2 regions of the Mediterraneibacter gnavus ATCC 29149 genome follow, and region 1 is predicted to be linked to the other one. Evidence: riboswitches for the same ligand, from Rfam matches in the RefSeq annotation. Region 1 holds a riboswitch; the other holds the start of a gene.
The links. A riboswitch is a leader RNA that binds a small molecule or an ion and turns the genes downstream of it on or off. The one in region 1 is predicted to bind thiamine pyrophosphate.
Positions count from the first base shown of each region.

Region 1 (8,077 bases):
TCAGGCAGGTGTCAAGAATCCGTTGATGCTTCTGGATGAAATTGATAAAGTCAGCACAGACTATAAGGGAGATACGTTCTCTGCGCTTCTGGAAGTACTGGACAGTGAACAGAATTACAAATTCCGTGATCATTATCTGGAAGTTCCGCTGGATTTGTCGGAAGTGCTGTTTATTGCCACTGCAAATTCACTGCAGACGATTCCGCGTCCGCTTCTGGATCGTATGGAAGTGATCGAGGTGACCAGCTACACAGAGAATGAGAAGCTGCATATTGCGACAGAGCATTTGATCCCAAAACAGCTGGAGAAAAATGGTCTGAAGAAAGAACAGCTGAAAATAAGCAAAAATGCAGTCTGGAAGATTGCATCCAACTATACAAAAGAAGCGGGAGTACGTCAGCTGGAGAGAGAAATCGGCAATATTTGCAGAAAAGCAGCAAAAGAAATACTTACAACCGGGAAAAAGAGTGTTACAATTACAGAGAAGAATCTGTTCAAATATCTGGGAAAAGAGAAGTTTACGTATCAGATGGCAAATGCAGCGGATGAGATCGGGATTGTGCGTGGACTGGCATGGACAAGTGTGGGTGGGGATACCCTCCAGATCGAAGTGAATGTGATGCCTGGAAAAGGAGAGATCATGCTCACAGGTCAGCTTGGAGATGTGATGAAAGAATCGGCACGGACCGGGATCAGCTATATCCGTTCTGTCAGCAGAGATTATCAGATTGCGGATGACTTTTTTGAAAAACATGATATCCATGTACATATTCCGGAGGGTGCAGTGCCCAAAGACGGTCCGTCAGCCGGAATCACCATGGCAACTGCAATGCTTTCTGCGATCACAGAACAAAAGGTGCGTGCAGATATTGCCATGACAGGAGAAGTGACTCTGCGCGGACGTGTACTGCCGATTGGAGGATTAAAGGAAAAGCTTCTGGCTGCGAAAAATGCCGGGATAAAAACAGTTCTTGTTCCCAAAAAGAATCTGGCAGATGTAGAAGAGCTTTCTCAGGAAATCACAAAAGGACTCGAGATCCTGCCTGTAGAGCATATGGAGGAAGTGCTGAAGGCAGCATTTGTGTCAGAAGATCAGGATAAAATATCCGGAGGGGAGTAAACTATGGTAATAAAGAATATCAATCTGGAAACTGTTTGTGGAATTACAAGTAAATTGCCGGAAAATGAAAAACCGGAGATTGCGTTTGCGGGGAAATCCAATGTGGGTAAGTCATCCCTGATCAATGCGCTGATGAACCGAAAATCGTATGCCCGGATCTCTGCCACACCGGGAAAGACACAGACGATTAATTTTTATAATATCAACGAGGAACTTTATCTGGTGGATCTGCCGGGATACGGATATGCGAAGGTTTCCGAAAAAGAAAAGATCCAGTGGGGAAATCTGATCGAGCGGTATCTGCATACATCAAAACAGTTGAAAGCAGTCTTTCTTCTGATCGACATCCGGCATGACCCTTCGGCAAATGACAAGATGATGTATCAGTGGATCGTCGATCAGGGATTTCAGCCGATCATCATTGCTACAAAGCTGGATAAATTAAAACGCAGTCAGGTGCAGAAGCATGTGAAGATGTTAAAAACAGGTCTGAATCTGCTTCCGGGAACAAAAGTAATCCCGTTTTCTTCGGTTACAAAGCAGGGAAGAGACGAAATCTGGGATCTGGCTGAGCGGGAATATCTGTTTCCGGAAAGATTTTTGGAGGATGAAACGAAAGAATAATTTCGGAGAATGATAGAGTAAACAGGAAAAGCACGATGCGGGAAGGAGATTTTTATGGAGCGAAAGAGACCTTACTGGCAAGTGGCGGTAAGTCTTATGTTCAGTATACTGGCAACGGCTGCGTTTATTATCCTGGGCGTAAAAGCAATCGGATTTCTCATGCCGTTCGTTGTGGGCTGGATCATTTCTGCCATTGCGACACCTCTGGTGAACTGGCTGGAAAAGCGATTGAAGATCGTAAAGAAGCTGGGAACAGCAATGATTGTTATCATGGTCATTGGGCTGATCGTTTTAGTGGGATATTTTGCAGTCAGCAGGATTGCAGCGGAAGTGACAGATCTGATTCAGAACTTTCCGGATATTTATGCACAGCTGGAAGAGGGGATGCGTGAGATTGGAAATACCTTATCCGGTGCGTTCAGCAGGCTTCCCCGGGGAGTGCAGAATGGGTGGACAACGATAGTGGAGAATCTGGATACTTATATGGGGAATCTTGTTTCGAAAATCAGCGAGCCGACGGTGACGGCTGCGGGAAATTTTGCAAAAAGACTTCCGTCCTATCTGATTTCTTTCATTGTTGCGATACTGGCAGCTTACTTTTTTACAATCCAGAGAGAAGAAGTGATCGCATGGTTTCATAAAATCGCACCGCCGTCTGTGGAAAAGAGGATGATCCTGGTGATGGATAATCTGAAATATGCAGTAGGCGGATATTTCAAGGCGCAGTTTAAGATCATGGGTGTTGTTTTTTTGATCCTGTTTGCCGGATTTCTTGTGCTTGGAATTCATTATGCGGTTTTGGTTGCATTTTTGATTTCATTTTTGGATTTTCTGCCATTTTTTGGAACGGGAACTGCGTTGATCCAATGGGCAATTTACTCCGTATTTATCGGTGAATATAAAATTACAGCCGGTCTGGTGATCATCTATGCAGTTTCCCAGGTAGTGCGTCAGCTTTTGCAGCCAAAGCTGGTAGGTGACAGCATGGGAATGAATCCGCTGGTGACACTGCTGCTTTTATATGTGGGATATAAGATCAAGGGAGTCTTTGGTATGATTCTGGCAGTTCCGTTGGGACTGGTATTGATCAATATGTGTCAGGCCGGTGCATTTGATTATATTCTGGATGACGTGAAGATTCTGGTTGAAGGGATACTGGGACTTCGCGAAGAGCTTCCTCAAGGGCAAAAAGAAAATTCAGATAACACTTGATTCCAAGAATGAGAGTGTTTATAATATCAACAGAAACAAAAAAGGGGTGCTTGCAGAAAGCAGGCTGAGAGAAAGCTGGATCGCTTAAAACCCGTAACCTGATTTGGATAATGCCAACGTAGGGATATACAGAGAAAGTGATAGGATCTGAGAAGAAAAATTGCTGCTGTAATGCGTTTGCGTTGCAGCAGCTTTTTGCATACTCCGCGGCGGGCATGGAAAGGAATGCATATGAGAAACTATACAACACAGATGGAAGCAGCGAGAAAACAGATTGTGACAAAAGAACTGGAGATCGTGGCACAAAAAGAACATATGACGACCGAAGAGCTGATGCCGCTGGTGGCAGAAGGAAAGGTTGTCATCTGTGCCAACAAAAATCACACCTGTATTGATCCGGAAGGAATCGGTTCGATGCTGCGTACAAAGATCAATGTAAATCTGGGAGTTTCAAGAGACTGTAAAGATTACGATGTGGAGATGCAGAAGGTGATGCAGGCAGTTGAGATGGGCGCACATGCCATCATGGATCTGTCTTCTCATGGAAATACAATTCCATTTCGAAGAAAGCTGACCAGTGAGTGTCCGGCGCTGATCGGTACTGTTCCAATCTATGATTCCGTGATCCACTATCAAAGGGATCTGGATACGCTGACTGCCAGAGATTTTATCGATGTGGTCCGTCTTCACGCACAGGATGGAGTGGATTTTGTGACACTGCACTGTGGCATTACGCGTAAAACAATCGAGCAGATTCGGCAGCATAAGCGAAAAATGAACATCGTATCCAGAGGTGGTTCTCTTGTATTTGCGTGGATGTGTATGACAGGGGAAGAAAATCCATTTTATGAATATTATGATGAGATTCTGGATATTTGTCGGGAATATGATGTGACGGTTTCACTCGGTGACGCATGCAGACCAGGATGTCTTGCAGATGCAACGGACGTCTGCCAGATCGAGGAGCTGGTGCGTCTGGGCGAACTGACCAGGCGGGCATGGGAGAAGGATGTTCAGGTGATGGTGGAAGGTCCGGGACATATGCCTCTGGATCAGATCGAGGCAAATATGAAAGTGCAGCAGTCCATTTGTCAGGGAGCGCCGTTTTATGTATTGGGACCACTTGTGACAGATATTGCTCCGGGATATGACCATATTACTTCTGCGATTGGCGGAGCCGTGGCAGCATCGGCAGGAGCGGCATTTTTGTGCTATGTGACACCGGCAGAGCATCTGGCTCTTCCGAATCTGGAAGATGTAAAACAGGGAATCATGGCGTCTAAGATTGCGGCACATGCGGCAGATATTGCAAAAGGAGTGCGGGGAGCAAGACAGGCAGATGACAGGATGGCACAAGCCAGAAGAAATCTGGACTGGGAAGCACAGTGGGAGTGTGCCATGGATCCGGAGACGGCAAAACGGATCTGGAATGAGAGAAAGCCTGAACATGAGGATACTTGTTCCATGTGCGGAAAATTCTGTGCGGTGCGAAGTATGAACAAGGCACTTGCAGGCGAACATATTGATATTTTATAGAAACAGAATAATCAGAAAAACCAGGCAGGATATGTTCCCGTAAAAAGGAAGGCATCCTGCCTGGTTTTTATTTTGAAGCTATTGTGTCTTCTCTGCGTATTCAGCAGCAAGTGTATCAAATTCTTCTGCGTGAGTCGGATACCAGACGTCAAAGGTACTGTCTGCTGCGGCAATTCGTTTTCCGAGAGCTGCGAAAAATTCCGGGATTACAGTCTCCAGAAGAACACCTTTTTCGATGCCCAGATGTGCTCCAGGTTCTTCGCTGTCTCCGTTTACAAATAATTTGAATGCAGGTTCCATTTTTCCATCCACCCGTTTGGAGTGTCCGACAAGACCGATACTTCCCGCCTGATGGCTTCCGCAGCTGGAAGGACATCCGGAAATATGGATACATGGAAGGACTCTGTCGGCGAACTGTTCCTTGCGGACCCGCTGAATGCAGGACTCTAACAGTGCATAGGAATTGCGCAGTCCGTGTTGGCAGATTGGAACGCCAATGCAGCTGACACTGCTTTCAAATAAAGAAGCAGCTCCGTCTTTTGTGGCTTCTAACACAGCAGGTACTTCTTTTGCAGTCAGATTGATGATATACAAGGTGCCGTCCGGTGAGATCCGAAGCTCGGTTTCCGGCATCTCTTTGATCACGGCATACAGTTCAGACGGTTTTTGAGGTGCAAGCCGTCCGCCCAGCGGATGATAAGAAACCGTGTACAGGCCGTTCTGTTTCTGTGGGAGTACCCGTTTTTCTGTCAGAAGTGCTTCGGACAGAGTGCCGTCAGCAGATTTGGAAATCGGATGGACTGGTTCTACAGGCCATGGAGTCATTTCTTTTTGCGCGTCTTCCACAAACTGGAGGAAATAGTTCCGGATTTTTTCTTCGCCAAGGGTATCCTGCAGATAGCGGGTTCTGGATTTTGCGCGGGACTCATAATTGCCGTATGTGGTAAAGAGACGGATCATGGCATGGACGTAAAGGGAAACCTCGTTTGGATCTGCATTGTCTGTAATATGAACACCAAGCTTTGGATTTGGTCCAAGTCCGCCGGCACAGTAAACGGAAAATGTCCCGTTTTCTTTGGCTACAAATCCAAGGTCACGGAATGTGGCATGAACTTCATTCGCCGGGGTATTGGAAAAACCGACTTTCAGTTTTCTGGGCATGTGAAGTCCCGGCATCTTGGTCAGGAGATATTCTCCGGCAGCCTTTGCATAAGGAAACACATCAAATGTCTCATCCACAGCGGTACCAGTCAGAGGACTTGCCATGACATTACGCGGGTTGTCGCCTCCGCCGCCGTGTGTGATGATGCCGACTTTTAAGGCATCACGAACAAGCTGCGGAACAGAGTCTGCAGACAAATCGTGAAACTGGATGGTCTGGCAGGTAGTCAGTTTGAGCAGAGGAATCTGATGTTCAGAAATTTTGTCTGCAAGGAATTTTAATTTCTCTTTTGTAATATGACCGCCCGGAAGACGAAGACGCAGCATATATCCTTGTTCCTTCTGTGCATAGCTTCCAAAGCCTCCGGAGATGCCTTTGAAGGTCTGGCGGTCAATCTCTCCATTTTCGAAAGCATGTATGTTTTCATCAAATCTTGTGATATTATCTTCAAATTGCTGTAATAAATCTTTTGAAAGCATGGTAAATGCTCCTTTCTTTTTGATGGGTTTAGAAACTCTGTACTAAGTATAATAAACGGGGAAAGAGAGTACAAGGGGAATTTGGAGATTGGTCTTGATTTTCTTTACGGATATTTAAATTTGGAACAGTAACGAGAATAAAGATAGATTTCCACACTCCCTGTTGTTATAATAAAGACAAAACGAAAACAGGGGAAATAGACATGGATACAATTTTGATCATAGAGGATGACGCAGATCTCAGGGAAGGGCTGGAGTATACATTGAGTGGGGAAGGCTATCAGATCCTGACAGCGGAAAATGCAGAAAGAGGACGAAAGCTATGGAAGACATCTTCCTGCGATCTGATTCTGTTAGACTGTAATCTTCCGGATGGAAATGGCTTTTCGCTGTGCAGTGAGATTCGGAAAAGCAGTGATGTGTTCATTCTGATGCTGACGGCAAGGGATACGGAACTGGATGAGGTGAAAGCACTGGAAATGGGAGTGGATGATTATATGTCAAAACCATTTTCTATCGCGGTGCTGAAAGCGCGGATCAAAAAGCTGCTCTCCAGAAAGAGTGAAAAACAGTGGATCAGCTCCAATGGAATCCGTCTGGACAAAAGCAGCTGTCAGGTGATCTGCAAGGAAGAAGTGCTGGAGCTGAGTAAGATCGAGTACAAACTGCTTTTGTATTTTCTGGAAAATCCGGGACAGATATTGTCAAAGGAACAGATTTTAGAGCGGATCTGGGACAAAGACGGAAAGTTTGTGGATGAGAATACCGTTTCCGTCAATATTCGGAGACTTCGCAGAAAGATCGAGGCAGATCCGCAGAATCCGCAGTGGATCCAGACGGTTCACGGACTTGGATATATCTGGAGAGAAGAGGAGAAACGATAAAGGTATGGAATCGATCATAACAGGAATTCTATCAGCAGGATGTGTGTCCGGTGTTTTGTTTGGGATGTATGAGTATCGCAGGCGGAAAAAACTATACCGGGAGACAGATCGGATGCTGGAATCTATTCTGGAGGGAGATCCGATCCTTGTTTCGGATCTGAAGGAAGGCGAAGTGTCAGCTCTTTCCGGGAAAATCCGCAAAATCCAGGAAATGCAGGAGATGTCTGTATCTCAGGCAGAAGAGGAAAAAGAGCAGGTGAAAAGTCTGATCTCCAATATGTCTCATCAGCTGAAAACACCGCTTGCCAATATCCGGATGTACGAAGAAATCTTGAGGGAAGAAAACCAGGACGCGGAGACAAGAGAAAAGTTTCTGGCAAAAATGCAGACGCAGAGTGAAAAACTGGAATGGATCTTAAATTCTCTGTTTAAAATGGTGAAGCTGGAACAGAATGTCATGGTCTTTGAGGTTTCGATGTGCCCGATTCGAAAGACCATTCTGGATGCGGTGAATCTGGTGTATGAAAAGGCTGCCAGGAAACAGATTCCGATCAAAACAGGGTATATCCCGGATCTGTTTCTTTATCACAATGCAAAGTGGACGTCAGAAGTGTTTGCAAATCTGTTGGAAAACGCAGTGAAATATACCAGTGAGGGCGGAGCAATTCAGATTGATCTTAAGCAGTATGAAATGTACGCAGAAATCCGGATCACAGATACAGGAATCGGAATCCGAAAAGAAGAGATGCCGCGGATTTTTCAGAGATTCTATCGGAGTAAAGATGTAGAAAATCTGGAAGGAAGCGGGATCGGTCTTTATTTGTCCAGGCTGATCGCGGAGAAGGAAAAGGGATACATTCAGGTGGAATCTGTCTATGGAAAGGGAAGCTGCTTTTCGGTATTTCTGCGGATGGAAAAATGACAATTTTGTAAGAACTTTCTTTTCTGCTGTAGGATTTTTGTAAGATGGGGCTGTTACACTGATGGTATCAAAGAGAAAAGGAGAACTGGAAGAGAATGAAGATTTTAGAAGTACAGCATGTGGTGAAAACATATGGTT
Region 1 is NZ_CP043051.1:2,420,485-2,428,561, forward strand. Features, by position in the region: gene lon (endopeptidase La) at 1-1,120, shown strand, start outside; gene yihA (ribosome biogenesis GTP-binding protein YihA/YsxC) at 1,124-1,744, shown strand; gene ytvI (sporulation integral membrane protein YtvI) at 1,799-2,956, shown strand; TPP riboswitch at 2,989-3,098, shown strand; gene thiC (phosphomethylpyrimidine synthase ThiC) at 3,188-4,492, shown strand; gene FXV78_RS12005 (nitrite/sulfite reductase) at 4,571-6,133, opposite strand; gene FXV78_RS12010 (response regulator transcription factor) at 6,337-7,017, shown strand; gene FXV78_RS12015 (sensor histidine kinase) at 7,022-7,939, shown strand; gene FXV78_RS12020 (ABC transporter ATP-binding protein) at 8,035-8,077, shown strand, end outside.

Region 2 (8,077 bases), 1.7 Mb from region 1:
GATCTATCAGTGCGGTCTGCCGAAAGAGATGGCGATTGAATTATTCAAACCGTTTGTTATGAAAGAACTGGTGGCAAACGGAACTGCTCATAATATTAAGAATGCCAAGAAAATGGTAGAGAGACTCCAGCCGGAGGTTTGGGATGTGCTCGAAGAAGTGATCAAAGAGCATCCGGTTATGTTGAACCGTGCCCCCACACTGCACAGACTTGGTATTCAGGCGTTTGAGCCAATCCTTGTAGAAGGTAAGGCGATCAAGCTGCATCCATTGGTATGTACAGCTTACAACGCCGATTTCGATGGTGACCAGATGGCTGTCCATGTACCGCTGTCAGTAGAAGCACAGGCAGAATGCCGTTTCCTGCTTCTTTCACCGAACAACCTGCTGAAACCGTCCGATGGTGGACCGGTAGCCGTTCCTTCTCAGGATATGGTACTTGGTATTTACTATCTGACACAGGAAAGACCGGGAGCAACAGGTGAGGGTATGTTCTTTAAGAACTTAAACGAAGCACTCCTGGCATATGAAAATGGATATGTGACACTGCATTCCAGAATCAAAGTCCGTGTTTCCAGAGAGATGCCGGACGGAACGGTGAAGACAGGCACGATCGATGGAACACTTGGAAGAATGTTGTTCAATGAGATTATTCCGCAGGATCTTGGATTCGTAGACCGTGAAGTAGATGGAAACGAACTGCTTCTGGAAGTAGATTTCCACGTAGGAAAGAAACAGCTCAAACAGATCCTGGAAAAAGTAATCAATACACACGGAGCAACTCAGACAGCAGAAGTTCTGGATGATGTAAAAGCGATTGGTTACAAGTTCTCTACAAGAGCAGCGATGACCGTATCGATTTCTGATATGACAGTACCGCCGCAGAAACCGGAGATGATCCAGACTGCACAGGATACTGTAGACAAGATCACAAAGAACTACAAACGTGGTCTGATCACAGAAGAAGAACGTTACAAAGAAGTTGTTGAGACATGGAAAGCAACCGATGACAAATTGACAGAAGCTCTGCTTTCCGGGCTGGATAAATACAATAACATCTTCATGATGGCAGATTCCGGAGCCCGTGGTTCTGACAAGCAGATCAAACAGCTTGCAGGTATGCGTGGTTTGATGGCGGATACAGCAGGTCGTACGATCGAGCTGCCGATCAAGTCCAACTTCCGTGAGGGTCTGGACGTACTGGAATACTTTATGTCTGCGCATGGAGCTCGTAAGGGAATGTCCGATACCGCGCTTCGTACAGCCGATTCAGGATACCTGACAAGACGTCTGGTTGATGTTTCTCAGGAGCTTATCATTCACGACAGTGACTGTGCGGCAGAAGGAAAAGAGATTCCGGGAATGTATGTAAAAGCATTCATGGACGGAAATGAAGAAATCGAAAGTCTGCAGGAGCGTATCACAGGAAGATTCTCTTGTGAAGATCTGAAAGACAAGGATGGAAATATCATCGTCAAAGCAAATCACATGATCACACCGAAGCGTGCAGAAAGAGTCATGAAGAAAGCGGTTGACGAAAACGGTGAACCACTGGATACAGTGAAGATCCGTACAATCCTTACATGTAAATGTAAGAATGGTGTTTGTGCAAAATGTTACGGTGCAAACATGGCAACAGGGGAAGCCGTTCAGGTTGGTGAAGCAGTCGGTATCATTGCTGCTCAGTCCATCGGTGAACCTGGTACACAGCTGACCATGCGTACATTCCATACGGGTGGAGTTGCCGGTGACGATATCACACAGGGTCTTCCTCGTGTCGAAGAGCTTTTTGAGGCAAGAAAGCCGAAAGGACTTGCGATTATCACAGAGTTTGCCGGTACGGCAACAATCAGCGATACAAAGAAAAAGCGTGAGATCATTGTAACAAATGATCAGACAGGAGAATCCAAAGCATACCTGATCCCATACGGTTCCCGTATCAAGATTCAGGATGGTGTATATCTGGAGGCCGGAGATGAGCTGACAGAAGGTAGTGTAAATCCTCACGATATCCTGAAGATCAAAGGACTTCGTGCCGTACAGGATTACATGATCCAGGAAGTACAGCGAGTTTACCGTTTGCAGGGTGTAGAAATCAATGACAAGCATATCGAGGTTATTGTACGCCAGATGCTGAAGAAGATTCGTATCGAGGAAAGAGGAGATACCGAATTCCTGCCTGGAACTATGGTAGATGTTCTGGAGTTCAACGAAGTGAACGAGCAGATGGAAGCAGAAGGAAAAGAGCCTGCAACAGGTGAACAGATCATGCTTGGTATCACAAAAGCATCTCTGGCTACAGAATCCTTCCTGTCTGCAGCATCCTTCCAGGAGACAACAAAAGTCCTGACAGAAGCTGCGATCAAAGGTAAGGTGGACCACCTGATCGGTCTGAAAGAGAACGTCATCATCGGTAAACATATTCCTGCAGGTACAGGTATGAAGAAGTACCGTGATGTTCAGTTAAACACAGAACTGGAAGCAGAAGAAGAGGCTGAAGAACTGGATGAAAGCGATGCAGTGGAAACAGAAGCAGTGGAGACAGCAGAATCAGCAGATTTGGAAGAAGTAGTTCTGGACGAAGAATAAAATAAAATACGATTGATAACAAGGGGAGCTTGTGTGACAGGCTGAGAGGAAGTTGTGAACTTCGACCTATAACCTGATTTGGATAATGCCAACGTAGGAACTGTAATCTCGTTTATACAAGGAACTCCTCCTTGTTTTCAATCACGAAAACAAGGAGGAGTTTTTTATGTTGAACTTTATGGTAAATGCAGAAGGCGGTCTGACGACTGCAGGATATGCAATTTGTATTGTGCTGGGAATCGTTGTATTTGGTATTGCATTGTTTTTTGCCGGTAAAAATTCAGAAAAAAATAAAATGTCCGCGAAACAGCTTGCGTGCTGTGCGATGGCAATGGCACTTGCTTTTATTACTTCCTATATCAAGATTTTCTCTCTGCCATGGGGCGGCAGTGTGACACTGTGCAGCATGCTCTTTATCGTGCTGGTAGCAAACTGGTATGGAGTAAGAACAGGAATTTTGGTTGGATTTACATATGGAATGCTCCAGTTTTTACAGGAGCCATACGTACTTTCTCTGTTCCAGGTATGCTGTGATTATGTATTGGCTTTCGCAGCACTTGGTGTGGCAGGTTTCTTTGCAAAGCAAAAGAATGGACTGCTCAAAGGCTATATCGTAGCTGTTCTCGCCAGGGGAGCGTTTCATGCGCTGGGAGGATATTTGTACTGGATGGACTACATGCCGGACAATTTCCCGAAATCACTTGCAGCCGTATATCCGATCGCATATAACTACAGTTTCCTTCTGGCAGAAGGACTGATTACAATCGTGATCATCTCCATTCCGGCAGTACAGAAAGCACTTGGACGGGTAAAAAAAATAGCAGTAGAATAAAGCGAAAAACAACGACTGTAAGATTCTCGGGAATTTTACGGTCGTTGTTTTTATAAGGTAAGAGGTTTAATAAAATTAGTTAATCGGTTAATTTATATCCGTAACGTGCTTTGCGGATAAATTTTTGGATAATGGTTACCGGCAGACTGATCAAAATGAACAGTGTGGAAAAAATTCCTGCAGAACCACCGATGATCATCAAAAGTATCATTACGATATTATTGCCCATTACTGTCACTCCTTTGAATGAAATTGCCCTTGTATCGGACCAGATTCTATTTTAGTGACAAAGGCATAAAAAGAAAAGAGATTTGAGGCCTTTTTAGCGCAATCTTAGCATAAGAGATTACTGCTAATCGTTTTCTGATGAATCCTCCTGCATTCGGTATCCAACGCCTACTTCTGTAAAGATATATTTAGGCTGTGCAGGGTCTTTTTCCAGCTTTCTTCGGATATTTGCCATATTGACGCGCAGGATTTTATTGTCGTCGTCTGCGTATGGTCCCCAGACATTGGAAATGATGGCGGCGTATGTCATGACTTTTCCGGAATTCTGTGCCAGATAGGATACAATTTTGTATTCAATAGGGGTCAGATGAACCGGCTGTTTGTCTAAGGTCAGTTCCCGTTTGGAAAAATCCAATACCAGATCTTCGTAGCGATAGGGCCGGATATAAAGAGAATCTGTAGTATATAAGCGGTTGCTGTGTCTTAAGGAGGTACGGATGCGGGCAAGCAGTTCTGAGGTTCCGAATGGCTTGGTAATGTAATCATCCGCTCCCTGATCCAATGCGAGAACCTTTTCCTTTTCGGCACTTCGTGCGGAGATGACAATGATCGGGGTACTGGTCCAGGTCCGGACTTCCTGGATAATATCATTTCCATTCATATCAGGCAGACCAAGGTCTAAAATAATTACGTCTGGACATTGGGAATGGATCAGATTCAGTCCTTCTTTCCCGCAGTCCGCATACAGTACACGGTAATCCTGTTTTTTCAGGATCTTTCCTACAAAGGTCTGAATATTTTTTTCGTCTTCTATAATCAATACAGTGAATTTAGGCATAGTTTGCGTTCTCCTTTTCTTTTGGAAGGGTAAAGGAGAATTCGGCTCCTTTATCCAGATTGGCAGCGTGGATCACGCCGTCGTGAGCATGAATGATCGTCCGGCAGATAGACAGTCCGATGCCGATTCCTTTGTGTCCGTCAGCGGTATCAGAGCTGTACTGTCCGTCAAAAATAAAAGGGATCTGGTCGGGATCCAGTCCGATTCCATAGTCCCGGACTGCAAATGTGACACAGTCCGGCTGATCGGTGATCAAAAGGTCGATGGGATCAGAGCTCGAGGAATGGACATAGGCATTTTCCATCAAGTTGATCAGCACCTGTTCGATCAAAGTAGCATCCATTGGGATCATCAGAAAATCTTCCGGCATAGAAACCCGGATCTGGATTTTAGGAAGGCGTTTCTGAAGTCGGACAATTGATTCGGAGACGACTTCTTCCACAATTTCCTGCGACTTTTTGACTTTGCTGGATTCATTTTGAATCTTCGTTACAGAGAGCAGGTTTTCCACCATATTCAGCAGCCACTGTGCATCCTCGTTAATATTCGAAATCAGCTCCATACGTTCTTGCTCGGACATATTCTGGGCATCGTCCAGATAAGAGGCAGAAGAGCCGATTATGCTCGTCAGAGGGGTACGCAGATCATGTGATACGGCGCGCAGAAGATTGGCATGAATTTTCTCGCGCTCTGCTTCTGCAAGCTTTCGTTCCCGTTCGGAGGCAATGGCTTTTTGTTTTTTGAGCATACTGGCGGTCGCGCTGGTGATAAGAGAAATAGCCAGCATGCCGATAAATGTGACCGGATATCCGTCCAGTATGAAGTTTAGTTTGAAATAGGGATATGTAAAAAAATAGTTTGCTGCGATGACACAAAAAACGGAGGCGGCAGCACCATACCAGTAACTGGTCGTATTCTGAGCGATCAGGATCAGAGCCAGAATATAAATCAGGGCAGTGTTGACAGAATTTTTTTGTCCTAGGTTAAAAAAGAAAAATGCCAGTATCGTGGAGATACCAAGGCAAAGGAAAGTAAACGTCAGATTTTTAAAAAATGTCTTCATACATATAACACCTCTCTGCAACCAGATTACCATAATAAAAGGAAAAAATCCATACTGTGTAATAAAAAACAAAAAATGAAAGAAATAAAAAATTAACTTGCAAAAATGAGATAATACTGTAAAGAAAAAGATTGAGAAATAAATAACAAATATACAAAATAAACAAAAAATGGACATATAAAAAGGATAATGGATTTTAAATATCAATTTTAGATGGAAAAATAAACAAAACAGCTAAAAAGAAAAATAAGAGGAATGAATATAAAATGAATTTCTATGTTGAAAATTATTCATTTGTTTGGTAAACTATAGAAGCAGTGTCATCTGTATAAGATGGAGGTACAGATGCACAGAAAATCCCAAAATTGAGATTGAGGAGGAGAAAATGGAAAATTTAATGTACGTAGTTCCTGTCGTATCGGTTCTCGCGTTACTATTTGCCGGATATCTGGCTGTAAAAGTTGCGAAGCAGGAAGAAGGAACAGAGAAAATGAAAGAGATCGCATCTGCGATCAGTGAGGGTGCACGCGCATTCCTTACTGCAGAATACAAGATTCTGATCGTATTTGTGATCGTATTGTTTTTACTGATCGGATTTGGGATCGGTAACTGGGTAACAGCAATCTGTTTTGTTGTGGGAGCTTTGTTTTCTACACTGGCAGGTTACTTTGGCATGAATGTTGCAACAAAGGCGAATGTAAGAACAGCGAATGCTGCCAGAGAAAGTGGAATGAATAAGGCGCTTTCCATCGCATTTTCAGGCGGAGCCGTTATGGGAATGTGTGTAGCAGGTCTGGGAGCGCTTGGAGTCAGCGTTGTATATATTCTGACGAAAGATGTAGACGTGCTGTCCGGATTCAGTTTGGGAGCATCTTCAATTGCGCTGTTTGCGCGTGTTGGCGGTGGTATCTATACAAAAGCTGCAGACGTAGGGGCTGATCTGGTTGGAAAAGTAGAAGCCGGAATCCCTGAGGATGATCCGCGTAACCCTGCAGTAATCGCAGACAACGTAGGGGATAATGTAGGAGATGTTGCAGGAATGGGAGCCGACTTATTTGAATCTTATGTAGGATCTCTCGTTTCTGCACTGACACTTGGTGTTGCGGTTTCTGCAATTTCCGGAGTTGTATTCCCGCTTGCGATCGCGGGATGTGGACTTGTAGCATCCATTATCGGTACATTCTTTGTAAAAGGGGATGAGAAAGTAAGTCCGCAGAAAGCCCTGAAGATGGGAAGCAATATTGCGGCACTTCTGGTTGTGATCGTGTCTCTTGTACTGAGTAAGGTTTTATTTGGAAACTTTGACGGAGCGATCGCCGTAATCGCAGGTCTGATCGTAGGTGTTCTCATTGGTCTGATTACAGAATGCTATACATCAGCAGATTACAATCCGGTGAAGAAGATCGGAGAGCAGTCTGAGACAGGACCGGCAACCACGATCATCAGTGGAATCGCAGTCGGAATGCAGTCAACAGCAATCCCGCTGATCCTGATCTGCATCGGTATTTTTGTAGCATATCAGGTAGACGGATTGTACGGAATTGCTCTGGCAGCAGTGGGAATGCTTTCTACAACTGGAATTACAGTTGCGGTGGATGCATATGGTCCGATCGCCGATAATGCCGGCGGAATCGCAGAAATGTCAGGTCTGGACAAATCGGTACGTGAAATCACTGATAAACTGGATTCTGTAGGAAATACAACAGCAGCTATGGGAAAAGGCTTTGCAATCGGTTCTGCTGCGCTGACAGCACTGGCACTGTTTGCTTCGTATTCTCAGGCAGTACATCTGGAAAGTATCAATGTGCTGGATTATCGTGTGATCATCGGATTGTTTATCGGAGGAATGCTTACATTCCTGTTCTCTGCATTTACCATGGAATCCGTATCTAAGGCAGCATATAAGATGATCGAGGAAGTAAGACGTCAGTTCCGTGAGAAACCGGGAATTATGAAAGGAACGGAAAAACCGGATTATAAGTCTTGCGTATCTATCTCTACGACAGCTGCACTTCATGAGATGCTTCTTCCGGGAGCAATGGCAGTTGTTGTGCCGATCCTGGTCGGAATCGTGTTAGGAGTGGAAGCTCTTGGCGGACTTCAGGCAGGTGCGCTTGTGACAGGTGTTCTCATGGCGATCTTTATGGCAAACTCAGGTGGTGCCTGGGATAATGCCAAGAAGTACATCGAAGAAGGAAATCACGGCGGAAAAGGAAGCGAGGCTCACAAGGCAGCGGTTGTCGGAGACACTGTTGGAGATCCGTTTAAAGATACATCAGGACCATCCATCAATATCCTGATCAAACTGATGACAGTTGTGTCACTTGTATTTGCGCCATTGTTTATGGCGATCGGTGGATTACTGTAAGATATTTCATAGAACAGTCGATTTTCAGCTTGAAAATTGGCTGTTTTTATGCTGATTCTGCTGGCTGCAAGAAACACTGGTGGATCGGATTTTGTTATCAGGGGGAATGAAAACCAGATTTCCACCATATGAAATAAAGAGGGAAACTGTCAATTAATGAA
Region 2 is NZ_CP043051.1:711,158-719,234, reverse strand. Features, by position in the region: gene rpoC (DNA-directed RNA polymerase subunit beta') at 1-2,587, shown strand, start outside; TPP riboswitch at 2,599-2,705, shown strand; gene FXV78_RS03560 (energy-coupled thiamine transporter ThiT) at 2,754-3,419, shown strand; gene FXV78_RS17805 (hypothetical protein) at 3,499-3,648, opposite strand; gene FXV78_RS03555 (response regulator) at 3,772-4,485, opposite strand; gene FXV78_RS03550 (sensor histidine kinase) at 4,478-5,548, opposite strand; gene FXV78_RS03545 (sodium-translocating pyrophosphatase) at 5,934-7,916, shown strand.
Region 2: another riboswitch for thiamine pyrophosphate. It lies ahead of FXV78_RS03560 (energy-coupled thiamine transporter ThiT); the one in region 1 lies ahead of thiC (phosphomethylpyrimidine synthase ThiC).